Regions from separate parts of the Streptomyces sp. NPDC001700 genome, predicted to be linked through region 3. Evidence: riboswitches for the same ligand, from Rfam matches in the RefSeq annotation. Region 3 holds a riboswitch; each other region holds the start of a gene.
The links. Region 3 has a riboswitch for cobalamin ahead of ACWC5C_RS30550 (ribonucleoside-diphosphate reductase subunit alpha). Riboswitches for the same ligand answer to the same signal wherever they lie in the genome.
Positions count from the first base shown of each region.

Region 1: another riboswitch for cobalamin. It lies ahead of cobN (cobaltochelatase subunit CobN); the one in region 3 lies ahead of ACWC5C_RS30550 (ribonucleoside-diphosphate reductase subunit alpha).
Region 2: another riboswitch for cobalamin. It lies ahead of ACWC5C_RS21885 (FecCD family ABC transporter permease); the one in region 3 lies ahead of ACWC5C_RS30550 (ribonucleoside-diphosphate reductase subunit alpha).
Region 4: another riboswitch for cobalamin. It lies ahead of metE (5-methyltetrahydropteroyltriglutamate--homocysteine S-methyltransferase); the one in region 3 lies ahead of ACWC5C_RS30550 (ribonucleoside-diphosphate reductase subunit alpha).

Region 1 is NZ_JBSFGE010000004.1:116,934-124,110, reverse strand. Features, by position in the region: gene ACWC5C_RS09025 (cobalt-precorrin-5B (C(1))-methyltransferase) at 1-301, opposite strand, end outside; gene ACWC5C_RS09020 (cobalt-precorrin-6A reductase) at 355-1,125, shown strand; gene ACWC5C_RS09015 (precorrin-2 C(20)-methyltransferase) at 1,127-2,662, opposite strand; gene ACWC5C_RS09010 (precorrin-8X methylmutase) at 2,659-3,321, opposite strand; gene cobG (precorrin-3B synthase) at 3,318-4,685, opposite strand; cobalamin riboswitch at 4,744-4,895, shown strand; gene cobN (cobaltochelatase subunit CobN) at 4,932-7,177, shown strand, end outside.
Region 2 is NZ_JBSFGE010000011.1:180,503-187,679, forward strand. Features, by position in the region: partial or broken gene ACWC5C_RS21860 (ABC transporter permease) at 1-71, opposite strand, end outside; gene ACWC5C_RS21865 (GNAT family N-acetyltransferase) at 76-627, opposite strand; gene ACWC5C_RS21870 (GTP-binding protein) at 672-1,892, opposite strand; gene rpmF (50S ribosomal protein L32) at 1,900-2,070, opposite strand; partial or broken gene ACWC5C_RS21880 (ABC transporter ATP-binding protein) at 2,225-2,851, opposite strand; partial or broken gene ACWC5C_RS21885 (FecCD family ABC transporter permease) at 2,859-3,839, opposite strand; cobalamin riboswitch at 3,821-3,979, opposite strand; gene ACWC5C_RS21890 (copper chaperone PCu(A)C) at 4,040-4,558, opposite strand; gene ACWC5C_RS21895 (heavy metal translocating P-type ATPase) at 4,539-6,959, opposite strand; gene ACWC5C_RS21900 (hypothetical protein) at 6,956-7,177, opposite strand, start outside.
Region 3 is NZ_JBSFGE010000020.1:20,814-27,990, forward strand. Features, by position in the region: gene ACWC5C_RS30535 (tetratricopeptide repeat protein) at 1-495, shown strand, start outside; gene def (peptide deformylase) at 632-1,264, shown strand; gene ACWC5C_RS30545 (ribonucleotide-diphosphate reductase subunit beta) at 1,349-2,380, opposite strand; gene ACWC5C_RS30550 (ribonucleoside-diphosphate reductase subunit alpha) at 2,398-4,794, opposite strand; cobalamin riboswitch at 4,923-5,045, opposite strand; gene ACWC5C_RS30555 (FGGY family carbohydrate kinase) at 5,171-6,640, opposite strand; gene ACWC5C_RS30560 (histidine phosphatase family protein) at 6,772-7,177, shown strand, end outside.
Region 4 is NZ_JBSFGE010000021.1:99,054-106,230, reverse strand. Features, by position in the region: gene ACWC5C_RS31760 (ATP-binding cassette domain-containing protein) at 1-88, shown strand, start outside; gene ACWC5C_RS31755 (ABC transporter permease) at 85-867, shown strand; gene ACWC5C_RS31750 (hypothetical protein) at 1,026-1,454, shown strand; gene metE (5-methyltetrahydropteroyltriglutamate--homocysteine S-methyltransferase) at 1,617-3,935, opposite strand; cobalamin riboswitch at 4,102-4,325, opposite strand; gene ACWC5C_RS31740 (winged helix-turn-helix transcriptional regulator) at 4,439-4,822, opposite strand; gene ACWC5C_RS31735 (FG-GAP repeat domain-containing protein) at 4,984-5,685, shown strand; gene ACWC5C_RS31730 (APC family permease) at 5,750-7,177, opposite strand, start outside.

The DNA of each region.
Region 1 (7,177 bases), on a different contig from region 3:
TCGCCCGTACGAGCGCGCCGTGGGTCACGTCGGGATCGTCCCCGGCGTCCTTCACGACGGCGGCCATGGCCCGGTCGGCGCCCAGTTCCTCGGCCGCCAGGGCGAACGCGGGCCGCTGGCCCTTCGGCAGCGTGATGGTCACGGGGTCGGGGAAGTCGCCGCTGAGCAGCGCGGTGTACGCCGCCGTCGTCGCGGCCGTCGCGCACGCCCCGGTGGTCCACCCGGGCCGCAACCCGGTGTGCTCCAGCTGGGCCCCGCGGCCCCCGCTCACGCCGCTCACCCCGGTCTCCGCGTCAGCCATGGGCCACCCGCCGCGCATACGATGACGGGCGCACGGACGACGAAAGGCAGCCGATGAACAGCGCACCCGTGCGCCATGTGCTCATCCTGGGCGGCACCACCGAGGCCCGCCGCCTCGCCACCGAGCTGGACGGCGACCCCGCCCTGCGCGTCACCAGTTCCCTCGCGGGCCGGGTCGCCGCACCGCGACTGCCCGCCGGGCAGGTGCGGATCGGCGGGTTCGGGGGCCCCGATGGCATGGCCCGCTGGCTCCGCGAGCACCAGGTGGACGCGCTCATCGACGCCACCCATCCTTTCGCCGACACGATCAGTCACAACGCGGCCCTGGCGGCCGCCGCCGTCCATGTTCCCCTGCTCGCCCTGCGCCGCCCCGGCTGGGTGGCGGGCCCCGGCGACCGCTGGCACCCGGCGGCCTCGCTGGACGAGGCCGCGCGGCTGCTGCCGGAGCTGGGGGAGCGGGTCTTCCTCACCACGGGCCGCATGGGGCTGGCCGCCTTCGCCCACCTCACCGACCCGTGGTTCCTGGTCCGCTCGGTCGACGCCCCGCAGCCGCCGCTGCCGCCGCGCATGGAGGTGATCCTCGACCGGGGCCCGTTCACCCTCGACGGCGAGAGCGCCCTGCTGCGCCGCCACCGCGTCGACGTCCTGGTCACCAAGGACAGCGGCGCCGGGGCCACGGCCCCCAAGCTGACCGCGGCCCGCGCCGCCGGAATCCCCGTGGTCGTCGTCCAGCGCCCGCCCGCCCCGGAGGGCGTCCCGGTGGCCCGGACCCCCGCCGAGGCCGTCGCCTGGCTCCGTACGACCCGTACGACCGCACGCCCCTGAGTCACACCTCGGGGTAGCGGCGCGGGGTCCAGACGATGTCGGTGCCGTCGCCTCGGCGGACCGTGCGGGTCTGGGAGGAGCCGATCAGGAGGATCGTGCGCATGTCCACCTCGGCCGGGTCGAGGTCGGCCAGGCGGATGACGCGGACGGACTCCTCGGGGCCGCCGACGTCACGGCCCAGGACGACCGGGGTGTCCGGCGAGCGGTGTTCCAGGAGGAGGTCGCGGGCCTTGCCGACCTGCCAGATCCGGCTGCGGGAGCCGGGGTTGTAGAGCGCGAGCACCAGATCGGCTGCGGCCGCGGCGCGCAGGCGTTCGGCGATGACCTCCCAGGGCTTGAGCCGGTCGGACAGGGAGACGACGGCGTAGTCGTGGCCGAGCGGCGCGCCCGCGCGGGCGGCGGCGGCGTGGGCCGCGGTCATGCCGGGCAGCACCCGGACCGGGACATCGCGGTACGGGTCCTCGGACGCGGCCTCCAGCACGGCCGTGGCCATGGCGAACACGCCGGGGTCGCCCGAGGAGACCACGGCGACACGCCGACCGCGCCGGGCCAGGTCGAGGGCGAACTCGGCGCGTTCGGCCTCGACCTTGTTGTCGGAGGGGTGGCGCCGCTGGCCGGGGCGTACGGGGACCCGGTCCAGGTAGGTGGTGTAGCCGACCAGGTCCTCGGCGGCGGCCAGTTCACCTCGGGCCTCGGGGGTGAGCCACAGCGGACCGGCCGGGCCGAGGCCCACCACGACGACCTCGCCCGCGCGCCCGGACCCGGAGACATCGGGAGCGTCCGGCGTGTCGATACGGCTCGGCAGCACCGCCACCGAGAAGTAGGGCACGGACGACGGATCGACCTCGCCCAGCGACCCGGTGCGCTCCGCGCTCATCGTGGCGCGCTCCACGTACCGCGCGTCGGCGAGCCGCCCCGAACGCTCCAGGGCGCGCCGTACGGTCGGGAAGGTGCGGCCGAGCTTCATGACCGCCGCCGCGTCGGTCGTCGCGAGGCGCGCCGTCAGCTCCTCCTCGGGCAGCGTGCCCGGGAGGACCGTCAGCACCTCCTCGCCCTCCACCAGCGGCGCGCCGAGCCGGGCGGCCGCCGCGCTCACCGAGGTGACGCCGGGGATCACCTCGGTCGGATAGCGGTCGGCGAGCCGCTTGTGCATGTGCATGTACGAGCCGTAGAAGAGCGGGTCGCCCTCGGCCAGCACCGCGACCGTGCGCCCCGCGTCCAGATGCGCGGCGAGCCGCGCCGCCGCCTCCGTGTAGAACTCCTCCATCGCGCCCCGGTAGCCGCCCGGATGGTCGGTGCCCTCCGTGGTGACCGGGTAGACGAGCCGCTCCTCGATGTGGTCGGGCCGCAGATGCCGCTCGGCGATGGAGCGGGCGATGCTGCGGCCGTGCCGGGCGCTGTGGTACGCCACGACATCGGCCCCGGCGATGACCTCGACCGCCCGTACCGTCATCAGGGAAGGGTCACCGGGCCCGAGGCCCACGCCGTACAGCCGGCCCTTCGCCGCGGGCGTCGCCTCTCGCTGCTGCTCGCTCACTCTTCCTCGCTCGCTATCGCGTTGATCGCGGCCGCGGCGATGGCGCTGCCGCCGCGTCGGCCGCGCACCACCAGATGGTGGGGCGCCGCCGGGTGTCCGGCCAGCGCCTCCTTGGACTCGGCGGCGCCGATGAACCCGACCGGTACGCCGATGACGGCGGCCGGGCGCGGCGCGCCCTGCTCGATCATCTCCAGCAGCCGGAACAGCGCGGTGGGCGCGTTGCCGACCGCCACGACCGAACCCTCCAGCCGGTCCCGCCACAGCTCCAGCGCGGCGGCGCTGCGCGTCGTCCCCATGCGCCGCGCCAACTCCGGTACGGCCGGGTCGGACAGCGTGCACACCACGTCGTTGTCGGCGGGCAGCCGCTTTCGGGTGACGCCGCTGGCGACCATCTGGGCGTCGCAGAGCACGGGCGCCCCGGCGCGCAGCGCCTCCCGGGCGCGGGCGACCACCTCGGGGGTGTACGCGAGGTCCTTGACCAGGTCGACCATGCCGCACGCGTGGATCATCCGCACCACGACCTGGCTGACGTCGGCGGGGAGGCCGCCCAGGTCCGCCTCGGCGCGGATGGTGGCAAAGGAGGCGCGGTAGATGGCCGCCCCGTCCTTCTCGTAGTCGAACACGGTGTCCTCGATGTCCTCGATCATGTCGTTGATCATGCTGTTCCGCGGGCCGCCGCCACGGCGTCGGCCAGTTGCTCTGCTGCCACGTCCACTACGTCCATCACGCCGCCGCCGGTCACCCCGTCCGGCTCGCGCGTGTCGCGCACGGTGAGCCGGTAGTCCGTAGCGGACGTGGCCAGCGCGTCCACCCAGTGGCCGCCGGGGTGGCCGCAGCGCCGCTCGCAGCCGGAGAAGTACACCGGCGGCGCGCCGGGGGAGCGGGGAGTGCCCGCCACCGCGCGTGTCGCGTGGGCGCGCACATCGGCCAGGGACTTGGCGCAGCCCGGCCGTCCCGTACACGCGCCGACCCCGGCCCATGGGGAATCCGGCTCGGTCACCAGCCCCGCGTCGGTCACTTCACGCGCCGCGGCCGCCGCGCCGTCCGCCGTGAACCCCGGGAGCACCACGCCGCGCCAGGGTGTCACACGCAGCTCACCCGACCCGCCCCGGGAGGCGAGCGCGGCGAGCAGCCGCCACTGTGCGGCGCGGACCCGGCCCAGGGGCACCAGGACGGACACGGCGTGGCGCCCGTCCGGCCCGGACACGACGCCCGGCGCGGGCGGTGTGCCGGGCGCGCCACCCGGCCACTCATGTCCGATTCGCTCCGCTTCGACGCTCTCGTCCGCGAGTCGCGCCGCCAAGCCGTCGACGGTGACGGCGTGTTGCGCGGGCAGGTCGCGCACCCGCCACGCCCGCGTGCCGCTCGCGCGGGCCCTGGCCAGGAACTCCACGGCGGCCAGCGCGGCGGCACGCGGCACATCCCGCGCCCGCACCTCCAACGCGACCCCGTCAGCCCCGGAGCCCACCCGCAGTACGGCCCGGCCATCCCCCGTTGCGATCAATGTCACATCCGCGTCCAGCGCGGCCACATCGCCCCGGCCGTCGTCCATGGCGAACAGGAAACGGCCCGACAAGCCGGACAGTTCTTCCCACGCGCCACCGCACAGCGCGGCGTCCAACTCCCGCGCCCACGCCGTGACATCGCCGTATCCGGCGCCGTCGAGCCCGCTCAGCGGGGACGCCGCGATGTTGCGCACCCGGTCGTACAGCTCGGAGGGGAGTAGTCCGGCGTCCCGCAGCCCGGCCGCCAGCTCGCCACCGCAGGTCGCCGCCAGGCCACGGAGCTGGAGATTTCCGCGCGAGGTGAGATCCAGTCCGCCGTCCCCCAACTCCTCGCTCACCCGCGCCAGCGCCTGCGCCTGACGCACCGTCAGCAAGCCGCCCGGGATGCGGACGCGCGCCAGGGACCCGTCGTCCGCCGGGTGCAGCCGCAGCGCGCCGGGGCAGGCGTCATCGCGTCCGCGCTCCCGGCGTGGGGGCGCTTCATCCGCAGGTGGGACGGTTGTCGGGGGGAGGGACATGGCGGCGAGCATACCGACGTTTCGTCGGCCCTCACCGTCCCGTGCCAGGTCAGGAACGCCTACTATGCTCTGCGGCGGGCCGTCTGGCCCGCCGGACGCTTAAGACGGCGTTTAGGGGAGGAAACCGGTGCGAATCCGGTGCGGTCCCGCCACTGTGAGCACGGCCAGCCCGCCGTGCGAGCCAGGAACTCCCGCCGTCTTCACAACCCGCCCGGGGCGCGGACCCCGAGGAAGGCGCGCTGAGCCATGATCCTTCTGCTGTCGACGTCCGACACCGACCTGCTCAGTGCCCGCGCGGCCACGGGCCCGGTGCCATACCGCCTCGCCAACCCGGCGCGGCTCGCGCTCGACGAGCTGCCCGGTCTCCTCGACGGTGCCGAACTCGTCGTCGTACGGCTCCTCGGTGGCGTCCGCGCCTGGGAGGAAGGCCTCGAAACCCTGCTCGCGGGCGACCTCCCGGTCGTCGTGCTCACCGGTGAACAGGCCCCTGACGCCCAGCTCATGGAGGCGTCCACGGTCCCCGTGGGCATCGCCGCCGAGGCGCACGCCTACCTCGCCCACGGCGGACCCGCCAACCTGGAGCAGCTGGCCCGGTTCCTCTCCGACACCGTGCTGCTCACCGGCCACGGCTTCGAGCCGCCCGCCCCCGCCCCCACCTGGGGTCCGCTGGAGCGCACCGCGCGCGAGGACGTCACCGGCCCGACCATCGCCGTGCTCTACTACCGGGCCCACCACATGAGCGGCAACACCGCCTTCGTGGAAGCCCTGTGCCAGGCCGTGGAGGACGCCGGGGCGCGCCCGCTGCCGCTGTACGTCGCCTCCCTCCGGGCCCCCGAGCCCGAGCTGATCGAGGCACTCGGCGCGGCCGACGCCGTCGTCACCACCGTGCTCGCCGCGGGCGGCACCCGCCCCGCCGAGGCGTCGGCGGGCGGCGACGACGAGTCGTGGGACGCGGGCGCGCTCGCCGGGCTCGACGTCCCCGTACTCCAGGCGCTGTGCCTGACCTCGTCCCGCAGCGCGTGGGAGGAGAACGACGAGGGGTTGTCCCCGCTGGACGCCGCGACCCAGGTCGCCGTCCCGGAGTTCGACGGACGGCTCATCACCGTCCCGTTCTCCTTCAAGGAGGTCGACGAGGACGGCCTGCCGGTCTACGCCGCCGACCCCGAGCGCGCCGCGCGTGTCGCCGGAATCGCGGTACGACACGCCCGGCTCCGCCACATACCGGCGGCCGACAAGCGCCTCGCGCTCGTCCTGTCCGCCTACCCCACCAAGCACTCCCGGATCGGCAACGCGGTCGGCCTCGACACCCCCGCCAGCGCCGTCGCCCTGCTGCGCCGACTGCGCGCCGAGGGGTACGACCTCGGCCCCGAGGAGGGCGAGGGCGCGCTTCCGGGCCTGGTCTCCGGCGTCGGCGACGAGCTGATCTACGCCCTCATCGAGGCGGGCGGCCACGACCAGGACTGGCTCACCGAGGAGCAGCTGGCCAAGAACCCGGTCCGCGTCCCCGCCGCCGACTACCGCCGCTGGTACGCCACGCTGCCGCAGCAGCTGCGCGACGCGGTCGAGGAGCACTGGGGCCCGCCGCCCGGCGAGATGTTCGTGGACACCAGCCGCGACCCCGAGGGCGAGATCGTCCTCGCCGCGCTGCGCCACGGCAACCTGCTGGTCGTCATCCAGCCGCCGCGCGGCTTCGGCGAGAACCCCATCGCCATCTACCACGACCCCGACCTGCCGCCCTCGCACCACTACCTGGCCGCCTACCGCTGGATGGCGAGCCCCCAGGCCGACGGCGGCTTCGGCGCCGACGCCATGGTGCACCTGGGCAAGCACGGCAACCTGGAGTGGCTGCCGGGCAAGAACGCGGCCCTGTCCGCCGCCTGCGGACCCGACGCCGCGCTCGGCGACCTGCCGCTGATCTACCCGTTCCTGGTCAACGACCCCGGCGAGGGCACCCAGGCCAAGCGCCGCGTCCACGCCACCCTGGTCGACCACCTCGTGCCGCCGATGGCCCGCGCCGACTCGTACGGCGACATCGCGCGCCTGGAACAGCTGCTGGACGAGTACGCCGCCATCTCCGCGATGGACCCGGCCAAGCTCCCCGCCATCCGCGCCCAGATCTGGACCCTCATCCAGGCCGCCCGGCTCGACCACGACCTCGGCCTGGAAGAGCGCCCCGACGACGAGGGCTTCGACGACTTCCTGCTGCACGTCGACGGCTGGCTGTGCGAGGTCAAGGACGCCCAGATCCGCGACGGTCTGCATGTCCTCGGCGGCGCGCCCACCGGCCCCGAGCGCGTCAACCTCGTCCTGGCCATCCTGCGCGCCCGTCAGATCTGGGGCGGTACGTCGGCGCTCCCCGGGCTGCGCGAGGCGCTGGGCCTGGACGAGTCGGCCGCCACCCGCACCAATGCGGACGAGGCCGAGGAGCGCGCCCGCGCCCTCGTCCAGGCGATGGAGGACGCGGACTGGGCCCCGGAGGCCGCCGAGCGGGC
Region 2 (7,177 bases), on a different contig from region 3:
AGGACGGTCGCGAGGGCCAGCGCGGCCGAGGTACGGACCCGCACCGGCAGCCGCGTGAACGGGCGGGTCAGCCCCTCAGCGTGGCATCGGGATCTCGAAGTGCACCGTAGCGAAGCCCGGGCCGTGCTCTCCCGTGGTGCGGGCGTCGAAGATTTCTTTCGCCACGCTGTGCCAGAACGGGAGGGCGCCCGCGATGTCGGCGTTGGTGTGCAGGTAGATGCTCTCGTAGCCGTCGGTCGCGGCGGCGAACTCGCACGCCTGGCGCACCATCGTCCGCGCCAGGCCGTGCCGTCGGTGCTCCGGTCGCACGTAGACGCGGAGCAGCTGCGCGGTGGTTTCGGACGGGTAGCGCTCGGCGAGCCACCCGGGATGCGGAGGGTGGGTCGGCCCCGCCGAGCGAACGCAGGTCGTTCCCACGACCTCGTCGCCGTGCACGGCCACCAGCAGCAGGTGCCGGGGGTCTTCGAGGTAGGTTCCCACGATGTCCACGACGTCGCGGTGCCACGTGGGGACGTAGCCGTAGCCGAACTCCCGGTAGAACGTGTCGAGTATGACGCGGCGCGCTCCGTCGGCGTCGGCGGTGGTGGCGGGGCGCACGGCGTAGGCGTGACGTGCGGAATCGGTCACGTGGGTCTCCTGCGGGGATGGTGGACACAGCAGCGTGTCGAGCTTCAGCGCACCGGTAGGGGTTCGGCCTCGTGCGGACCATGCTCGTGGTCGCACGTCTCGTCGAGGCCGTAGGTCTCCCAGGCGGGAAAGGGGTCGTCCCAGGCCGACCAGCCCCGGGCGCCCAGCGCATGCTCCTCGTCGGTGAGCAGGCACGCGGACAGGGCGTGGTGCAGGGAGGCGGGGCGCAGGCCGGTGCCGATGAAGACGAGTTCCTGGCCGTGCTCGGCGGTTTCACCGGCCTCGCTGTGGCCGTTCCGGGCTCCGGAGGGTTCGAACCGGGCGACGACGCCTGCCTGCGACCACAGTCCGGTCACCCGGGGGCGGGTGGCCAGCCAGAAGAAGCCTTTGGAGCGCAGGATGCTGCCGTAGGCCCCGGTGTCCAGGTCATTGGCGATGAAGTCCCACAGCCGGGTGGGGTGGAACGGCTTGGTGGCGCGGAAGACGGTGCTGGAGATGCCGTACTCCTCGGTCTCCGGCATGTGGTCGCCGTTGAGTTCCCTGACCCAGCCGGGCGCCTGCTGGGCGCGTTCGAGGTCGAAGCGGCCGGTGCCGAGCACGTCCGTGGGGGCGACCCGGCCGTGTGCGGCGGGTACGAGACGGGCGGCCGGGTTGAGCCGCGACAGCGCCGCCGCCAGCCGTTCGGCCGTCTCCGGGGTGACCAGGTCGAGCTTGTTCAGGACGATGACATCGGCGAACTCGACCTGGTCCATGAGGAGATCGCTGACGGTGCGCTCGTCGTCCTCGTACTGGTCCAGTCCTCGTGCGGCCAGCTCGTCGCCGCCGTCCAGCTCCGGCAGGAAGTTCGCGGCGTCCACGACCGTGACCATGGTGTCGAGGCGCGCGACCTCGTCCAGCGTGGCGCCGTCGTCGCGGGGGAAGGCGAAGGTGGCGGCGACGGGCATGGGCTCGGAGATGCCGCTGGACTCGATGAGGAGATAGTCGAACCGTCCCTCTCCAGCGAGCCGGTCCACCTCCTCCAGCAAGTCGTCGCGCAGGGTGCAGCAGATGCACCCGTTGGTCATCTCGACGAGGCGCTCTTCGGTGCGGGAGAGAGCCGCGTCGCCGTCGCGGACGAGTGACGCGTCGATGTTCACCTCGCTCATGTCGTTGACGATGACGGCGACCCGCAGTCCGTCGCGGTTGGTGAGGAGGTGGTTGAGGAGGGTGGTCTTGCCGGACCCCAGGAAACCCGACAAGACCGTCACCGGAAGCTGGCCCGCCATGGCGCGCTCAGCCCTCGGGGCGCAGCAGACCACGCCGGTAGGCGGGGACGAGCCGTCGCGGCACCTGATGTTCGCGGCCGTCGATGGTGATCGTCACCAGCTCCGGCGCGCTTGCTTTCCACTGTGCGCGGCGGTGGCGGGTGTTGCTCCGGGACATCTTCCGCTTGGGCACGGCCATGACGTAGGGGTCCTCTCCTGATCGGCGCTGTCCCCGTAACCGTACATGAAAATGGGTCCCGTTTTCATGTGTCCCGTTTTCGTGTGTCAGGCCACTCGGCCCGATCGTCGGCTGCTTTGCGCGGGCAGGAAGGTCACCTGGGGTGCGCCGGTGCGTAGAGGCGGTCGCAGTAGTAGGCGGCGAGGTTGAGGTCGTGGAGGGCCGCCAGCGCCGTGGCGGGCAGCCGCCGCAGGATGCCCAGGACGTCCAACTGGTGCCGTATGTCGAGGTGGTTGGTCGGTTCGTCGAGTACGAGCAGGGACGGCTGTTGGGCGAGGGCACGGGCGATGAGTACCCGCTGGCGTTCGCCTCCGGAGAGCCGGTCGAAGGGGCGCGCCGCCAGCGTGGCCGCGTCCACCGACTCCAGGGCCGACTCGATCAGCCGGGCGTCCTCGGCGGTTTCGCCTTCGAGTAGCCGTTTGTGCGGGGTGCGGCCCATCGCCACCACCTCCCGCACCGTGAGGTCGAAGTCCGCCGCCGTCTCCTGGACCACGGCGGCCAGGGTTCGCGCCAGTCGCCGCACGGGCAGTGACCAGGCGTCGGCTCCGTCGACGCGGACGCGCCCGGCGTCGGGGCGCAGGACGCGGTAGACGGCACGCAGCAGACTGGACTTGCCGCTTCCGTTGGGACCGACCAGACCGATCACCTCACCGGGCCGGGCGGTCAGGGAGATGTCCCGTACCAGGTGGTGCGCACCGGCGGTGAGCGTCAGCCCCTCGACGGTGAGTTCGGCCCCGGTCATCCCGCCCCCCCCGTTCGGTGTTCCGCCGGGCGTCCCGGCGCATCAGCCACAGGAAGAACGGCCCGCCGCACAGAGCCGTCAGGACGCCGACGGGGATTTCCATGGGCGCGGCGACCGTGCGGGCGGCGACGTCGGCCCAGACCAGGAACACCGCTCCGGCCAGCGCGGCCGTCGGCAGCAGCCGCCGGTGGTCGCCGCCGACGAAGATGCGCACGATGTGCGGCAGCATCAGCCCGACGAAGCCGATCGGCCCCGTTGCCGCCACCAGAACGCCCGTCACCAGGGACAGCAGGACGAACATCCGGGCGCGGAACCGCGCCACGTCCAGCCCCATCGTCGTGGCGGACTCCTCGCCCGCCAGCAGCAGGTTCAGCGACCGGGCCTGTACCAGCAGCGCGGCGATGCCCACGAGCAGCGCCGTGGTGGGCAGCCACAGCATGTCCCACCGGACGCCGCCCAGCTCGCCGAGCGTCCAGGTCAGCACTTCCCGTGCCTGGTTGCCCCGGTCCGCGGTGAGCAGCAGCAGATCCATCACCGCGGTGAGCACCGACGCGACCGCCACTCCCGACAGCACCAGCCGCACCGAGGTGATCCGCCCGCCCGCGCGGGCCGCGGTGTACACGAGCAGCAGGGTGAGCAGGGCCCCGGCGAACGCGGAGACCGACAGGGACACGGTGCCGAAGAGGCCGACACCGGAGACGATCACGACGACCGCGCCCAGGGACGCCCCGGAGGACACGCCCAGCAGATACGGCTCCGCGAGCGGGTTGCGCACCAGCGCCTGCATGGCGGTGCCCACCACCGCGAGCCCGGCGCCGGTCACCGCCCCGAGCAGCACCCGAGGGGCCCGTACGTCCAGCACGATCGTCTCGCGCGCCCGGGACCAGACCGGCTCCGACCAGTCGGCACCCAGACCGTGTCCCACGATGCCCCACACCTCGCCGGGCGGCACCCGCACCGAACCGATCGCCAGCCCTGCGGTGAGGGACCAGGAGCAGGACTCGTGCTCAGTGGCCTCTTCGAAGGGTTCCACTCCCCGGTCACAGTGGCGGGACCGTGCCGGATTCGCACCGGCTTCCTGTCTCCCGTCGCGGTGATGACCGGGTGATCCTACTTTTCCTTGAGTGACGGATAAAGGGCGCACGTCCAGATCTCCCGCAGCTCCACAGCGCTGCGGACGAACTACTCTCACGGCTCGATGAGATGAGAGCGCATCGCCTCGGCCCCCACCCGGCCGCGGCCGGTGAACCACAGGTTGAAGGTCACCCTCTCGCCCGGCTTCAGCATCGGCGGGTCGAGGACCGCGACATGGATGCCTCCCCGCTTCATCCGCAGTGTGCTGTGCGCGGGGATGGCCACCTTCTTCGCCCAACGGACGGCGCCCGGCCGCCTCTTGTCGGGCTCGCGCAGCATGGAGACGCCCAGCTCCGGGGAGTCGGCGAAGACCAGGGTGTCGTCCCGGTCCCCGACGTTGCGGATCTCGAAGTACGCGGCGGCCACGTGCTCGGGGGACTGGAGGATCCAGCCGGCGCTGACCTCGATCCGCGGGACGGGCACTCCCGCCGCCCCGGTCGCCGTGTAGCCGGTGAGCAGGGCCAGGGCCAGTGCGCAGCCGCCCACCGGGATCAGGGCCGCCCGCGCTCCCCGGGCCACCGTCTCTCTCAGGCGGCGCAGCGGCGGGGTGCGGTCATCGGTCGCTGAGGACATCGTTCTTCCTTCTCGTACGGCCGTGCTCGGTGTCCGCTGAGTCATGGGACGCGAGGGGAGCGGGCGGTGTGCCGGTCCGGCGCCCGCCCGGGGCGTAGGCCCGCAGCCGCAGGCTGTTGGTGACGACCAGGACCGAACTCGCGGACATGGCGGCTGCCGCGACCATGGGGTTGAGCCAGCCCGTCGCGGCCAGCGGGACGGTGACCACGTTGTAGCCGAAGGCCCAGACGAGGTTGGCGCGGATGGTGCTCAGGGTGCGCCGGGTGAGCCGGATGGCGTCGACGACGGCCAGCATGTCCTCCCGTACGAGGGTGATGTCGGCGGCGCCGATCGCGGCGTCGGTGCCACCGCCCATGGCCATGCCGAGATCGGCGGTGGCGAGCGCGGCGGCGTCGTTGACTCCGTCGCCGATCACCGCGACGCACCGGCCCTCGGCGCGCAGCTCGGCGACGATCCGTTCCTTGCCCTCCGGGGTCACCCCGGCGTGGACCTTCTCAATGCCCGCTTGCTCGGCCATCGCCTGGGCGGGGGCGGTCCCATCACCGGTCACCAGCACCGGCTCGATGCCCAGCGCGCGCATCGCCGCCACCGCCTCGCGGCTGGTGGGCCGCAAGGTGTCACCGACGGCGAGCAGCCCGACCGGGCGGTCGTCGATCTCCACGATGACGGCGGTGTGTGCGGCGCGCTCGGCGGCATCCCGTGCCTCGCGCAGTGCGTCCGGCAGAGGCTCCGACGGACGCGGGCGGCGTACGCGCACACGGTGGCCCTCGACGTGGCCGGACACGCCCTCTCCGGGGTGGGCCCGGAACTCCGTCACCTCCGGCAGACCGGTGTCATCGGCCGCGTCGCGGCGGGCCGCCGCCACCACCGCGCGGCCGATGGGGTGTTCGGAGCCCTGCTCCACGGCCGCGGCCAGCCGGAGCAGATCCTTCTCCTCCGGCCCGTCCTCCGCCACGGCCACGTCGGCCAGGGACATGCGGCCGGTGGTGAGCGTGCCGGTCTTGTCGAGTACGGCGGTGTCCACGCGGCGCAGCCGCTCCAGCGCCTCCGGGCCGCGGACGAGGACGCCGAGCTGTGCCCCGCGCCCGCTGGCCACGAGGAACGCGGTCGGTGTGGCCAGTCCCAGCGCGCAGGGGCAGGCCACGACGAGGACGGCCACGGCCGCGGTGACGGCCGACTCACCCGCCGCACCCGCGCCGAGCCAGAAGCTCAGCACGGTGGCGGCGATGGCCACGATGACCGGTACGAAGACGCCCGCCACCTGGTCGGCGAGCCGCTGCATCCGGGCCTTGCCCGCCTGGGCCTCGGTCACCAGCTGTGTGATGCGGGCGAGTTGGGTGTCGGCGCCGACCGCCGTGGCGCGTACGACGAGCAGACCGCCGGAGTTGACGGCCCCGCCGACGACGGCGGTGCCGGGGGTCACCTCGACCGGCACGCTCTCGCCGGTGACCAGGGACAGGTCCAGCGCCGAACCGCCCTCGACGACCACCCCGTCCGTGGCCACCTTCTCGCCGGGGCGCACCACGAACTCCTGTCCCGTGGTGAGCGCGGACACGGGGATGCGGCGATTGCCGCCGGACTCCCGCAACTCCACGTCCTTGGCACCCAGTTCGGCGAGCGACCGCAGCGCCGAACCGCTCCGGTGCCGGGCACGCGCCTCCAGATGCCGTCCGAGGAGGACGAACAGCGGAACGGCGACCGCCGCCTCCAGATAGATGTGAGGCACACCGTCGTCGGCCGAGGGCAGCAGACTGAACGGCATCCGCATGCCCGGTACGCCAGCGCCACCCCAGAGCAGCGCGTACGCCGACCACGCGTAGGACGCGAGGACGCCGAGGGACACCAGGGTGTCCATGGTGGCCGCCGCGTGCCGCAGGCCGCGCAGCGCCCGGTGGTGGAAGGGCCACGCGCCCCAGGTCGCGACCGGAGTGGCGAGGATGAAACACACCTGCTGCCACCGGTCGAACTGCCAGGCGGGAACCATCGAGAGCACCATCACCGGCACTGCCAGCACCGCGGTGAAGATGAGCCGTTCGACGTCACCGGCGGCTTCGCGGTCCTGTCCATCTGACCCGTCCGTGGAATCCACGGAAAGGTCCCCGTCGGTGGTTCCGGGGGCGGGCGCCGGGAGTTCGGCGGTGTATCCGGCCCGTTCGACGGTGGCGATCAGCTCATCCGTGGTCACGGTCTCCGGGTGGGAGACCCGCGCCGTACCGGTGGCCAGGTTCACGGAGGCGCTCACGCCCTCGACGCGGGCCAGCTTCTTCTCCACCCGGTTCACGCAGGCCGCGCACGTCATGCCGCCGATCAGCAGGTCGGTGGTGTGGGTGGGCGCGTCGGAGGTGTCGGCCGGAGGGGACGTGGCATTCGGAGGGGACGCGGCGTCCGGGCGCTCGCTCATCGCTCCTCCGTCCACGCGCCGTGGCTCAGCGGTCCCATGCCGTGGGTGCCCATGCCGCCGCCCCCGTCGTCCTGCGGCACGCTCCGGTGGATGCCGGGATCCACCGGACCGGCGGCGCGCCCCACGGCGTAGGAGGCGGCCATCAACACCACCAGGAGGACGAGGAATCCGGCCAGCGCGGGAGGCGGCAGCGCGCGGCGCAACCGGGCGCCGAGTGG
Region 3 (7,177 bases):
TCCTCCGGGCGGCGCTGGGGCGAGGTGGTGCTGCACGACGGCGTCCCGCACGGTGAGCGGGTGACCTCCGCGGGCCCGGCCTACCCCGTCTTCGACGAGATCGAGCTGTGGGCGCCGTCCCCGGTACCGACCTGGGTGGTGCTGCTGGAGGCGGCCACCGAGGCCGACCGGGACGCCCTGGAGCGGCTCGCGGCGGACGCGGGCTTCGCCGCCGAGGACTGGTCGTCGTCGGTGCGGCTGCTGTGCCGCTCCTGTTCGGAGAGCCGCATGCCGAGCGACGAGGGCGAGGGCGAACACCTGGACCCGCACGACCACAGCGAGCCCGGCCACCCCGGCCCGCTGGGGCACCGTACGGCGGGCTCGGGCTCCCTGTGGGTCGCCGAGCGCGAATGCGGCATCGCGGCGCCCAGCGGGCTGGTGCGGGGGCTGCTGGACGGCTGGGTCGCCGACAGCCCGGACACCCGGGAGTGGCGGGACCTGGAAGAGGTCTGCTGAACGCCCGGAAAGGCCCCGGAAAGGCCCCGGGAGGCCCCGGAAAGGCCCCGGAAGGGCCGCTGATCCCCCGGCCCTCCGGGCGGGCCGTACCCTGTAGGGCGACGCATCAGGGTTGAAGGAAGGCGTACGGCGGACGATGTCGCAGCAAGGGACCACGAAGCAGCAGGTGGACGACGAGTTCGTCGTGGACACGGAGGACTGCGAGGAGCGCGAGCAGGCGTACCGCGAGCGCGGCACCGCCCGCCCGATCACCGTCGTCGGCAATCCGGTGCTCCACAAGGAGTGCCAGGACGTCACCGCCTTCGACGACAAGCTCGCGGCGCTGATCGACGACATGTTCGCCAGCCAGCGCGCGGCGGAGGGCGTCGGCCTGGCCGCCAACCAGATCGGCGTCGATCTGAAGGTCTTCGTCTACGACTGCCTGGACGACGAGGGCGTACGCCACGTCGGCGTGGTCTGCAACCCGGTCGTGGAGGAGCTGCCCGCCGACCGCCGCGTCCTGGACGACTCCAACGAGGGCTGCCTGTCGGTCCCCACCGCCTACTGCGAGCTGGCCCGCCCGGACTACGCGGTGGTCCGCGGCCAGGACGCCGAGGGCAACCCGATCGCGGTCCGCGGCACCGGCTACTTCGCCCGCTGCCTCCAGCACGAGACCGACCACCTCCACGGCTACCTCTACATCGACCGCCTCTCCAAGCGCGACCGCAAGGACGTGCTCCGGCAGATGGCAGAGGGCACCGCCCGCTACGAGACGGTCCCGAACGACTGAGCGCACCTCCGTACAGCACGGCACAGGGCCGGACACCCCTCTCGGGGAGTCCGGCCCTGTGCTGTGTTCGCGAGACGCGGAGGCTCAGAAGTCGTCGTCGAAGGAGACCGAGCCCTCTACCGCCACCTGGTAGGCCGAGGCGCGGCGTTCGAAGAAGTTGGTCAGCTCCTGGACGTCCTGCAGCTCCATGAAGGAGAACGGGTTCTCGGAGCCGAAGACCGCCGGGAAGCCGAGGCGCTTCAGGCGCTGGTCGGCCACGCACTGCAGGTACTCGCGCATCGACGCGGTGTTCATGCCGGGCAGGCCGTCGCCGCACAGGTCGTGGGCGAACTGGAGTTCCGCCTCGACGGCCTCCTTCAGCATGTCGATGACCTGCTGCTCCAGCTCGTCGTCGAAGAGGTCGGGCTCTTCCTCGCGGACGGTGTCCACGACCGAGAAGGCGAACTCCATGTGCATGGACTCGTCGCGGAAGACCCAGTTGGTGCCGGTCGCCAGGCCGTGCAGGAGGCCGCGCGAGCGGAACCAGTAGACGTAGGCGAAGGCGCCGTAGAAGAACAGGCCCTCGATGCACGCCGCGAAGCAGATCAGGTTGAGCAGGAAGCGGCGCCGGTCGGACTTGGACTCCAGCCGGTCGATCTTCTCCACCGAGTCCATCCAGCGGAAGCAGAACTCCGCCTTCTCGCGGATGGAGGGGATGTTCTCGACCGCCGCGAAGGACGCCGCCCGGTCGTCCGGGTCGGGCAGGTAGGTGTCCAGCAGGGTCAGATAGAACTGGACGTGCACGGCCTCCTCGAAGAGCTGCCGCGACAGGTACAGCCGCGCTTCGGGGGAGTTGATGTGCTTGTAGAGCGTCAGCACCAGGTTGTTGGACACGATCGAGTCGCCGGTCGCGAAGAACGCCACCAGTCGGCTGATCATGTGCTGCTCACCGGGGGAGAGCTTGGCGAGGTCGGCGACGTCCGAGTGGAGGTCGACCTCTTCCACGGTCCAGGTGTTCTTGATCGCGTCCCGGTAGCGGTCGTAGAACTGCGGGTACCGCATCGGCCGCAGGGTCAGCTCGAACCCGGGGTCGAGCAGGTTCTTGGTGCTGTCCGTCGCGGTGTTCGCGGTGGTCATCTCGGATGCGGTGGGCATTACTGGCAGGCCTCGCAGGACTCGGGGTTTTCCAGGGAGCAGGCGACCGCGTCGGCCTCGGCGGGCGTCGCCTGCGCGGGGACGGCGGCCGTGGCGGCGCCACCGCGGGCGCTCTGGGCGATCCGGGTCGCCGGGCGGGAGCGCAGGTAGTAGGTGGTCTTGATGCCGCGCTTCCAGGCGTACGCGTACATCGAGCTGAGCTTGCCGATGGTCGGCGCGGCCATGAAGAGGTTCAGCGACTGGCTCTGGTCGAGGTACGGCGTACGGGCCGCCGCCATGTCGATCAGCGCGCGCTGCGGGACCTCCCACGCGGTCCGGTACAGGTCGCGTACGTCGGCGGGCACCCAGGAGAGGTCCTGGACCGAGCCGTTGGCCTCGCGCAGCGCGTCGCGGGTCTGGGCGTCCCAGACGCCGAGCTTCTTCAGGTCGTTCACCAGGTAGTTGTTGACCTGGAGGAACTCACCGCTGAGCGTCTCGCGCTTGAACAGGTTGGAGACCTGCGGCTCGATGCACTCGTACACGCCCGCGATGGAGGCGATGGTGGCGGTCGGCGCGATCGCCAGCAGCAGCGAGTTCCGCATGCCGGTCACCGTCATCCGCTGCCGCAGCGCCTCCCAGCGCTCGGGCCAGGTGGTCTGCGCGTCGGCGTAGTGGTCCGGGTGGAGGACGCCGCGCGCGGTGCGGGTCTCGGCCCAGGCCGGGTGCGGGCCGTGGCGCTCGGCGAGGTCGCAGGACGCCTCGTACGCGGCGAGCATGATGCGCTCGGAGATCCGCGTGGAGAGCGCCTTCGCCTCGGGCGAGTCGAACGGCAGCCGCAGCCGGAAGAAGACGTCCTGGAGGCCCATCAGACCGAGCCCGACCGGACGCCAGCGGGAGTTGGAGGCCCCGGCCTCGTCCGTCGGGTAGAAGTTGATGTCCACCACGCGGTCGAGGAAGGTCACGGCGGTGCGGACGGTGCGGTCCAGCCGCTCCCAGTCCATCTCCCCGTCCTCACCGAGGTGGGCGGCGAGGTTGACCGAGCCGAGGTTGCAGACGGCCGTCTCGCCGTCGTTGGTGACCTCCAGGATCTCGGTGCACAGGTTGGAGGAGTGGACGACCTTGCCCGGCTCTGCGGTCTGGTTGGCGGTGCGGTTGGCGGCGTCCTTGAACGTCATCCAGCCGTTGCCGGTCTGCGCGAGGGTGCGCATCATCCGGGAGTACAGCTGCCGCGCCGGGACCTGCTTGAGCGCCCGCCCCTCGGCCTCGGCCTTCCGGTACGCGGCGTCGAACTCGTCGCCCCACAGGTCGACCAGCTCGGGCGCGTCCGCCGGGGAGAACAGCGACCAGTCGGCGTCCGCCTCGACCCGGCGCATGAACTCGTCCGGGATCCAGTGCGCGATGTTGAGGTTGTGGGTGCGGCGGGCCTCTTCGCCCGTGTTGTCCCGCAGCTCCAGGAACTCCTCCAGGTCCGCGTGCCAGGTCTCCAGGTAGACGCAGGCCGCGCCCTTGCGCCGGCCGCCCTGGTTGACGGCGGCCACGGAGGCGTCGAGCGTGCGCAGGAACGGCACGATGCCGTTGGAGTGCCCGTTGGTGCCGCGGATCAGCGAACCGCGGGCGCGGATGCGGGAGTACGACAGACCGATGCCGCCCGCGTGCTTCGAGAGGCGCGCGACCTGGTGGTAGCGGTTGTAGATCGAGTCCAGCTCGTCCAGCGGCGAGTCCAGCAGGTAGCAGGAGGACATCTGGGGGTGCCGGGTGCCGGAGTTGAACAGCGTGGGGGAGCTGGGCAGGTACGACAGCGTGCTGGTCATCCGGTACAGCTCGGCCACGTCGGCCAGCGCCCGTGTCGACGGGTCCTCGGCGAGCCCGCAGGCCACCCGCAGCAGGAAGTGCTGCGGGGTCTCGATCACCTGACGGGTGATCGGGTGCCGCAGCAGATAGCGGCTGTGCAGGGTGCGCAGCCCGAAGTAGCCGAAGCGGTCGTCCGCGCCGTCGGCCAGCGCCTGGTCGACCAGCGCGTCCAGCCGGGTGGCGTGGGTGGTGGCGAACTCGGCGGTGGAGTCGGCGATCAGGCCCTCGCGGTGGCCCACGGCGACGGAGGCCGAGAAGGAGTTCGCGCCCTGCCCGGCGGCCTCGTCGGCGATCGCGCGGGTCAGCAGCCGCGCGGCGAGCTTGGAGTACTCCGGCTCCTCGCCGATGAGCCCGGCCGCCGCCTCGGTCGCCAGGGAACGCAACTCCGCCTCGTCCGAACCGGAATGGCGGCCGCGCAGGGCGGCGGCCGCGACCCTGCCGGGGTCGGTGGCGGGCAGGTCGGCGGTGAGCGCCGTCAGGGTCCGCAGCAGGGCGGTCCCGGGCGCGTCGGCCGCTGCCATAGAGTCCGCTGCCTCTGAAACCGGATCGGCGGGCGCGATGGTCACTGAAGTGTTCTCCCTCGCTCGGCTGGGGGCCTGCGAGGGGCGGTGCGCGATGGCCGCTTACGGGCATGCCGATTCCGCTTCAGGGCACACCGCGCAGCGTCCATCGACCCAACCCACGAGGCCCGGACGTATGCAGACGGCCGTCGGCAGGTCATCGGACTCACGGGTACGCAAAAGCGCACACGTACACCGTTGCGGGACAGTTCCGGATTCCCACCGGATTCCCCTGCGGCGACAGCGAGCACGAGCATACATCTTGTGTCGCGCTGCGCACGCGCCCCCAGATGTTGTGTCGTCAGCTGGGTGGATTCGCATAGATGTGCTAGTCGCGTCAGGCTTTGGCCGCGCTGGAATCTCGCCGGAATCCCAGGGAAAACTAGCTCGCCGGGCCGCTCGTCCGCCATTCGTCCAGGGCACGGGCGAGGCGGTCGCGGTAGCCCGCGTAGCCCTCCTCGTACGCGCCGCGAAGCTCCGCCCGGGGCTCGACGGTACGGGACGCGGAGCGCCAGTGCGGGGCGTCCACGGGGTCGCCGAGTGATTGCCAGGCGACCACCGCCGCGCCGCGCGCGCCGACTTCCGGCTCGTCCGGGACGGCCGCGGGGTGACCAATGACATTCGCGAAAATCTCCGTCCACGCGGCGGAGCGCACGCCCCCGCCGCACAGCGCGAGCCGCCCCGAGAGCCCGGCCGCCTCCAGGCAGTGGCGGGCCGCGTAGGCGACGGCCTCGCAGACGGCCCGTACGGCGTCGGCGCGGGTGGTGCCGAGGCCGAGGCCGTCCAACCGGCCCTGGGCGGCGGGCTCCACGAACGGGGCGCGCTCCCCGGCGCCGGACAGGAAGGGCAGCGCGGTCACGCCGCCCGCGCCCGGCGGGCTCTGGCCGAGCAGGGTGTCCAGCTCGGCCGTGGTCGTCCCTGTGAGATCGAGCACCCAGCGCAGGGCGGCGGTGCCGACCATCGCGGGCATCGCGCGCAGCCAGCGGTCCGGGTCCGGGACGCATAGCCACATTCCGGCCGGATCGGCGGCCGGGTCCACCACGGCGCGGTCGGTGAGCACCTGACAGGCCAGCGTGGTGCCGACGATGAGCAGCCCGTCGCCCACGTCCCGCACCCCGCTGCCGATGGCGCACGCCGGAAGGTCGTACGGGCCGGAGACGACGGGCAGTCCGGGCGGCAGCCCGGTCAGCCGGGCGCCCTCGTCGTCCAGCGCGAGGACGGCGCCGGGCGCGGCGGGCGGCGGCAGCAGCCGGGCGTGGTCGCCCACCCCGCACAGCTCCAGGGCGGCGGGCACATACGTACGGGTGGTGACATCGAGGAACGGGAGGGAGGCGTCCGAGGCGTCCACGGTGATGACACCGGTCAGCCGCTGGGCCACCGCGTCCACGCAGTACCCCGCGACCGACGCCCGCTCCAGCGCCGCCGGTTCGTGCTCGGCCAGCCAGCGCAGCAGCGGGGCGTGGCAGCCGGGGAACAGTCCGGAGCCGGTGAGGGCGTAGAGGGCGGTGAGCGTGCCGTCGGCGCGCCAGCGGGCGACGGTCTCCCCTCCCCGGCCGTCCAGCCAGGAGATCGGCGGACGCACCGCCCGGCCCGCCTCGTCGCGCAGCCACAGCCCGTCGCCCTGACCGGTGAGCGCGAGCGCGGCGGGCGGCGCGGGGAGCGCGGCTGCGACCTCGCGCACCACTTCGGCGACCGTGCGGAGCACGTCCTCCAGGTCCTGTTCGACCCGGCCGCCGGGCAGCCGGTCCAGTCGGCTGGGGCGGGCGGCGGAGGCGAGGGCGGTCCCGTCGCGACCGAAGGCCACGGCCTTGGTGACCGAGGTGCCGACATCCACTCCGATGATCGCGCGCATGGCCTGCTGCCCTCCGGAACCTCGGTGTCCCTTCACATAAGCGATGCTAGATTTAACATCAGAGACGTGATGAGGCAATGGTCCAGGCACTGGCCGACACACAGGCTGGCCGACGCACAGAGGAGCCCCGGATGACCGCCCGACTGCTGCTCGTACGCCACGGGGAGACCGTGTGGCACGCGGAGAACCGGTACGCCGGAACCTCGGACATCGCGCTCACCGAGCGCGGCCACGGGCAGGCGCGGGCCCTCGCCCACTGGGTGCGGGGCCGTGGGATCGACGCGGTGGCCTGCTCCCCGCTCGGCCGGGCGCGGCACACCGCGGAACCGGCCGCGACCGCGCTGTCCCTGGTGCCCGAAGTCATCGAGGAGCTGCGCGAGATGGACTTCGGCTGGGGCGAGGGCCGCACCCTCGCCGAGATGGAGGCGGAGGACGCGGCGGCCGTCCGGGCGTTCCGGGAGGACCCCAATGCCGGGGCGTTCCCCGGCTCGGAGCGGCCCGGCGACGCCGCCGCCCGGGCCGTCGCCGCCCTGCGGC
Region 4 (7,177 bases), on a different contig from region 3:
CACGCCCGACCTGGACGACGTGTTCCTCGCCCTGACCGGCGACGGCGCCGCCGCCACTCCGCTTCCCGTCAAGGAGACCCTGCGATGAGCACCCTCGCGTACGCCGTGCACGACTCGATGACGATGCTGCGGCGCAACCTCAAGCACGCGATCCGCTACCCGGCCGTGGGGTTCGGCAGCGCCATGACGCCGATCCTGATGCTGCTGCTGTTCGTCTACGCCTTCGGTGACTCGATCGGCGCCGGGATGGGCGGCGACCGGGACGCGTATCTGACCTATCTGACGCCCGGCATCATCATCATGGGGGTGGCCGCCGGTTCGATGTCGACCTCGGTCGCGGTGTGCTCCGACATGACCGAGGGCATCATCAACCGTTTCCGCACCATGAGCATCACACGCTCGTCGTTCATGACGGGGCATGTCATCGGCAGTGTCATCCAGACCATGGTGTGCGCCGTCCTCGTCGTGGGTGTGGCACTCGCCGTCGGCTTCCGGTCGGACGCGACTCCGCTGGAGTGGCTGGCCGCCACCGGTCTCCTCGCGGCCATCGCCTTCGCGGTGACCTGGCTGTCGGCCGCGCTCGGCCTGATCTCCAAGACCGTCGAATCGGCGAGCAACAAGCCGCTGCTGGTCCAGTTCCTGCCGTTCCTCGGCTCGGCGTTCGTACCGGCCGACTCGATGTCACCGGGCCTGCGCTGGTTCGCCGAGTACCAGCCGTTCACACCGATGACCGAGACCCTGCGCGGCCTGCTCTCCGGCTCCGCGATCGGCGACAGCGGCTGGATCTCGCTCGCCTGGTGTGCCGGGATCACCCTGGTCGGCTACCTCTGGTCGCGCTCGCTGTTCAACAGCACCACCAAACGCTGAGACCCACCCCGGCTCCGGCCTACGGCCCTTACCCGCGAGGTAATCGACCGTCCGCGCGGGTGGCGGCAAGGTGAGGGTCGTGGGGCCCCGAACCGGCGCACTCCGGCTCGGGGCCCGGCGTTGACCAACGCCCCTTTCCCTGACGGAGGTTGATTGCCATGTCCGCAACCCACGTGGGCCGTACCGCACCCGCCGACGCCTCAGCGGCCCGCCTCTGGCTGCGCCGCTTCCTGGCCCTCGACGCCGCCGTCACCGGTGCCAACGCCCTCGCCTACCTGGCCGCTTCGGGGCCTCTCCGCGATCTGCTCGGCGTCGACCGGGCGATGCTCGTCTGTGTGGGAGCGTTCCTGCTCGTGTACGCGGCGGGCGTCGGCTTCCTCGCGTCCCGGCGGCACCCGCCGGTCCTCGCGGTGCGGTGTGTGGTGGAGGCGAACGTGGCATGGGCGGTGCTCAGCGTCGCGGCGCTCGCGCTGTGGCTGTCGCCGTCCACCACCGGGACCGTGTGGATACCGCTGCAGGCCACCGTGGTGGCGGGCTTCGCGGCGCTCCAGTACGGCGCGCTGCGAGCCGCCACCGCGCGCGGCTGAGCCACGAGCGCGACTCCCCGTGGCGGGTGTTGTGCCGCGAGGAAAAGTTAGGTAAACCTAAGTGCAGCGTGGAAGTGAGGCCGCGCGCCTGTCCCGACCGGGGGCCGGGACAGGAAACGGGCCGGGGTGCGCGAGGCGCCCCGGCCCGTTGGGGTGTCCGGGTCAGGAACCGGACAGCTCACCGCGGACCGTGCGGGCGGCGGCGACCAGGTTCTCCAGCGAGGCGCGGGTCTCGGGCCAGCCGCGGGTCTTCAGACCGCAGTCGGGGTTGACCCACAGCCGCTCGGCGGGAATGGCCTCAAGCCCGGCGCGCAGCAGTTCGGACGCCTCCTCGGCGCTCGGCACGCGTGGGGAGTGGATGTCGTAGACGCCCGGTCCGGCCTCGCGCGGATAGCCGTGGGCGGCCAGTTCGCGCGCCACCTGCATATGGGAGCGGGCCGCCTCCAGGCTGATGACATCGGCGTCGAGGTCGTCGATGGCCTGGACGATGTCCCCGAACTCGGCGTAGCACATATGGGTGTGGATCTGCGTGTTCGGGCGCACCCCGGTCGTGCTGAGGCGGAAGGCCTCGGTGGCCCACGCCAGATACGCCGCGCGGTCGGCGGCGCGCAGCGGCAGGGTCTCGCGCAGCGCGGGTTCGTCGACCTGGATCACCGAGCTTCCGGCCGTCTCCAGGTCGCCCACCTCGTCGCGCAGGGCCAGGGCGACCTGGCGCGCGGTGTCGGCGAGCGGCTGGTCGTCGCGGACGAAGGACCAGGCGAGCATGGTCACGGGGCCGGTGAGCATGCCCTTGACCGGGCGGTCGGTGAGGGACTGGGCGTACGTCGTCCAGCGCACCGTCATCGGCTCGGGCCGGGAGATGTCCCCGGCCAGGACCGGCGGGCGGACGTAGCGGGTGCCGTAGGACTGCACCCAGCCGTGCTGGGTGGCCAGATAGCCGGTGAGCTGTTCGGCGAAGTACTGGACCATGTCGTTGCGCTCGGCCTCGCCGTGCACCAGGACGTCCAGTCCGGCCTTCTCCTGGAAGGTGACCACCTCCTGGATCTCGGCCTTGATCCGCTCCTCGTAACCGGCCGTGTCGATCCGGCCGGTGCGCAGGTCGGCGCGGGCGGCGCGCAGCTCGCCGGTCTGCGGGAAGGAGCCGATGGTGGTCGTCGGCAGCAGCGGCAGGCCGAGGTGGGCGCGCTGGGCCGCGCTGCGCTCGCCGTACGGCTGGGAGCGGCGGGTGTCGGCGTCCGTGACCGCGGCGGCGCGGGCCCGTACCGCCGGATCGTGGGTGATGGGTGAGTCGGCGCGGGAGGCCAGCGCGGCGCGGTTGGTGGCGAGTTCACCGGCGATGGCGTCGGTGCCCCGGGCGAGGCCCTTGGCGAGGGCGGTGATCTCGGCGGTCTTCTGCTTCGCGAAGGCCAGCCAGCGCAGGATCTGCGGCTCGATGTCCCGCTCGGCCGCCGCGTCGAGCGGCACATGGAGGAGGGAGCAGGAGGCGGCCACGTCGACCCGGTCGGCAAGACCCAGCAGGGTGCCCAGCGTGGACAGGGACTTCTCCAGGTCGTTGACCCAGATGTTGCGGCCGTTGACCACGCCCGCCACCAGGCGCTTGCCGGGCAGTCCGCCGACGGCGGCCAGCGCGTCCAGGTTGGCGGCCGCCGCCTCGGTGAAGTCCAGCGCGAGCCCGTCGACCGGGGCCTTGGCCAGCACCGGCAGGGCGTCGCCGAGCCGGTCGAAGTAGGAGGCCACCAGCAGCTTCGGCCGGTCGGCGAGGGCGCCGAGGTCGCGGTACGCGCGCTCGGCGGCGTTCAGCTCGGCCGGGGTGCGGTCCTGGACGAGGGCGGGCTCGTCCAGCTGCACCCACGCGGCGCCCGCCGCGCGCAGATCGGCCAGCACCTCCGCGTACACCGGCAGCAGCCGGTCGAGCAGGGTGAGCGGGTCGAAGTCCGCGGCCACGCCGGGGGCGGGCTTGGCGAGCAGCAGGTAGGTGACCGGGCCGACCAGGACGGGCCGGGCGGTCAGGCCCAGGGCCACGGCCTCCTTCAGCTCCGCCACCTGCTGGGTGGAGTCGGCCGAGAACACCGTGTCCGGGCCCAGCTCGGGCACCAGGTAGTGGTAGTTGGTGTCGAACCACTTCGTCATTTCCAGCGGCGCCACGTCCTGGGTGCCGCGCGCCATGGCGAAGTAGCCGTCCAGGGCGTTCGCCTCGACGGCGGCGCGGTGCCGGGTGGGGATCGCGCCGACCATGACGGTGGTGTCCAGGACGTGGTCGTAGAACGAGAAGTCGCCGGTGGGCACCTCGTGGATGCCCGCCCCAGCCAGCTGCCGCCAGTTGGTGGCGCGCAGCTCGGCGGCGGTGGTCTGGAGGGCGTCGGCGGTGACCCGGCCCTTCCAGTAGCCCTCGATCGCCTTCTTCAGTTCCCGGTTCTGGCCCTGGCGCGGGTAGCCGTACACGGTGGCCCGTGCTGCCGCGGCTGCGGTCTTGCTGGTCACGGAGATCTCCTTCGCGAGATGAATCCCTGAGATCCCGGCGACGGGACGAGAGCGCGAAGGGTGACGGAACCCGGCGGAAGACGACCCCGCGCGGCACAGCGCGGTCATCCGCCTGGTAGGTACGCCGACCCGCCCTCGAGGTCACCGAGATGCCGCGCACGAGTGGTTCGTACGCGGGCCACTGGCAGGTCTTCGGACTCGCGGGCACGTCCTCCGGGGGAGGACACCTACTGGCCGTCGCTTCCCAGGCCCGATATCGCCGGGCCCAGTGCACATGACGGCGGTCGTTCCCGCTCACCGCTGCGGGGCAGTCCCGGATTCCCACCGGGTTCCCTCTTGCGACGCGTCCCGCCTGGCGGACGGGGCGAACCAGCTGCACCGGCCAGCCTACGGGGTGGGGCGCGGGAGGGAAGGGGGCCGTCCACCATCCGGATGGTGAGGTGGGCCACCATGAGGGTGCGGGCGCGGCACCGTCACGCCTGGTCGGAGGTGTGGAACCGCCGTCAGGCGCCGAAGCGCTGGCGCGCGTCCTCGATGCGGTCGAGGTACTGGTGGGTCCAGCCGCACAGGGCGTCGACCGTGGTGCGCAGGGCCCGGCCCGGTTCGGTGAGGGTGTACTCGACGCGCGGCGGCACGGTGGGGTACACCTTCCGATCGACCAGGCCGTTGCGCTCCAGCATGCGCAGGTTCTGGGTGAGCATCTTGTGGCTGACGCCCTCGACCTCGTTCCGCAGCTCGCTGAAGCGCAGGGTGCGCTCGCCGATCGCCTCGATGATCAGGAGTGCCCACTTGTTGGCCACGTCCGAGAAGATCTCCCGGGCCAGGGAGTCCGCGCGCCTCAGATCCGCGTCCTCGGGCAGGCCGTCGAGCTGCTGTTTGGTTGCCATCAGGGCACTCTCCTACGGTTTCCCAGTCACCGCAAGAGAGTGCTGGAGCCTCGTGGCGCCGCCGATGGAATGTCACATTCAGATAACGCGGTGTCCTTGGGTGAACTTCCTTGTAAGCGCAGGCATCTCACGGGGCGTCAGTAACTGAAAGGTGTTCATTAATGCTTCGGAAGCGCTCACGTTTGATCGCCGTGCCGCTCGCGGCCGCCGCCCTGACCCTGACCTTCGCCGGTTACCAGGCCGGGGCGGCCGAGCCGTCGGCCCCGTGCCTGGCCGACGCGACCACGCTGCTCGGTGACCTCGACGGCGACACCTACCCGGACAAGATCACCAACCCCGGGCACACCGGCACCGAGATGACGGTCCAGTGGGGCGCCAAGAACGGCTCGTTCGGCAAGAAACTCCCCGTCAAGGACCTTCTCGGCGCCAAGAAGGGCGAGATCGCGACCGCCGCCGTCGCCGACTTCCAGGACGACGGCACGCTGGACATGGTCGTCAACATCGTCGAGCCGTCCGGCGGCGACGACCCCTCGACGGCCCGCCTCGCGGAATACCGTCCCGGCCCGCTGGACCGGACGAACCTGCGGTCCGCCGACGCCGAGCACTCCGACATCGGCGACCACGGCGAGGCCAGGCAGCTCACCATCGCCCGGTACAACGACGACGCCTACCCGGACCTCGCGATCCGCAACAACGGCGGCGACGGGCAGATGGACCGCGACGTACGGCTCTCCAAGGCGGGCGGCGGCCTCGCGGACTTCGACTACGAGGCGTTCCAGAAGTACGGCGAGGCCGGGTCCTGGGCCGAGCCCCCGGCCATGCCCACCGACGGCTGGAAGCAGTTCTACAAGCCCTGCTCATAACCACCACCGGGCGCCGCGGCATGTCTCAGGACACCGCGGCGCCCGGTGCGCGTTCTTTCACCGCTCAGCCGACGTGGACGTGCGGCCTGCGTGCCCGGTCGGGTTCCGCCTCGCGGAGGACTTCGCGGGTGACGGGGGCGACCTCGCCCTGGCCGAACAGGAAGAACCGCAGGAACTGGGCGAACGGGCTGCCCTCGGTCCACTCGAAGTAGATGTGCGGCCTGCACCCGGTCTCGTCCCGTACGTGCAGCAGCAGGGCGGCCAGCGAGTTGGGGATGCTGGAGCCGTCGAGGGTCAGGACGCGGTAGCGGCCGTGCAGCACCTCGCCCCGTACCCGTACCGCGGATTCGAAGTCGGAGGGGTCGCGGACGGTGACCTCGACGAAGATGAGGTCCTCTTCCGCCGGGATGTCGTTGTCGGCCCGGATCTGCTGGGTCTTGTCGCGGTACTCGCCCACGTCGCGGTGGTCGGGCTCGTTGGCGATGAACCGTATCCGGCGGGTGGCGCTGTCCCGGACGAAGCGCTCGGCCATGGTGTCCAGCTCCATGTCGGTGACCCGCAGCTCGAAGGCGCGGGCGAGCCGGGAGAGCAGGGACACCGCGATGATGCCCGCGATGAAACACGCGCCGATCTTGACGCCGTCGGGGCGTTCCACGACGTTGACCGCCGTGGTGTAGAGGAAGACCACGGAGATGGCCCCGAAGGCGATGGTCCAGCCGCGCTGCCGGGCGCGGCGGGCGGCGATGGTGACGGCGACGGCGGCGGACGTCATCAGGACCAGCACTCCGGTGGCGTAGGCGCCGCCCTGGACGTCCACGTCGGCGTCGAAGATCCAGGTCACCAGGAACCCGATCAGGGTGAAGATGAGCACCATGGGGCGGACCGCGCGGGCCCAGTGCGGTGCCATGCCGTAACGGGGCAGATAGCGCGGCATGAGGTTGAGCAGCCCGGCCATGGCGGAGGCGCCCGCGAACCACAGGATGCCGATGGTGGCGGCGTCGTAGAGGGTGCCGAACGCCGAGCCCAGGTAGTCGTGGGCGAGATAGGCCAGCGCACGTCCGTTGGCCGGGCCGCCCGGCTTGAACGCGTCCTGCGGTATGAGCAGGGTGGTGATGAAGCTGGTGCAGATCAGGAAGCCGCTCATGATCACCGCGGCGGTGGTGAGCAGCTTCCGGGTGTCCCGGATCCGGCCGGTGGGCCGCTCCTCGGTGTCGCCGGGGTCGCCCTTCACATGCGGCATGACCGCCACACCGGTCTCGAAGCCGGACAGGCCGAGGGCGAGCTTGGGGAAGACCACCAGCGCCAGACCGACCATGATCAGGGGATTGCTGTGCTGGGCGGTCAGCGCCTGCGACCAGTCGGTGACCACATGGGAGGCGGTGGCCACATGCCACAGCCCGACGACCACCACGACCGCGTTGAGCGCCAGATACGCCCCCACCAGGGCCACCGCCACGCCGATGGCCTCGGTGAACCCCTTGAGGAAGACGGC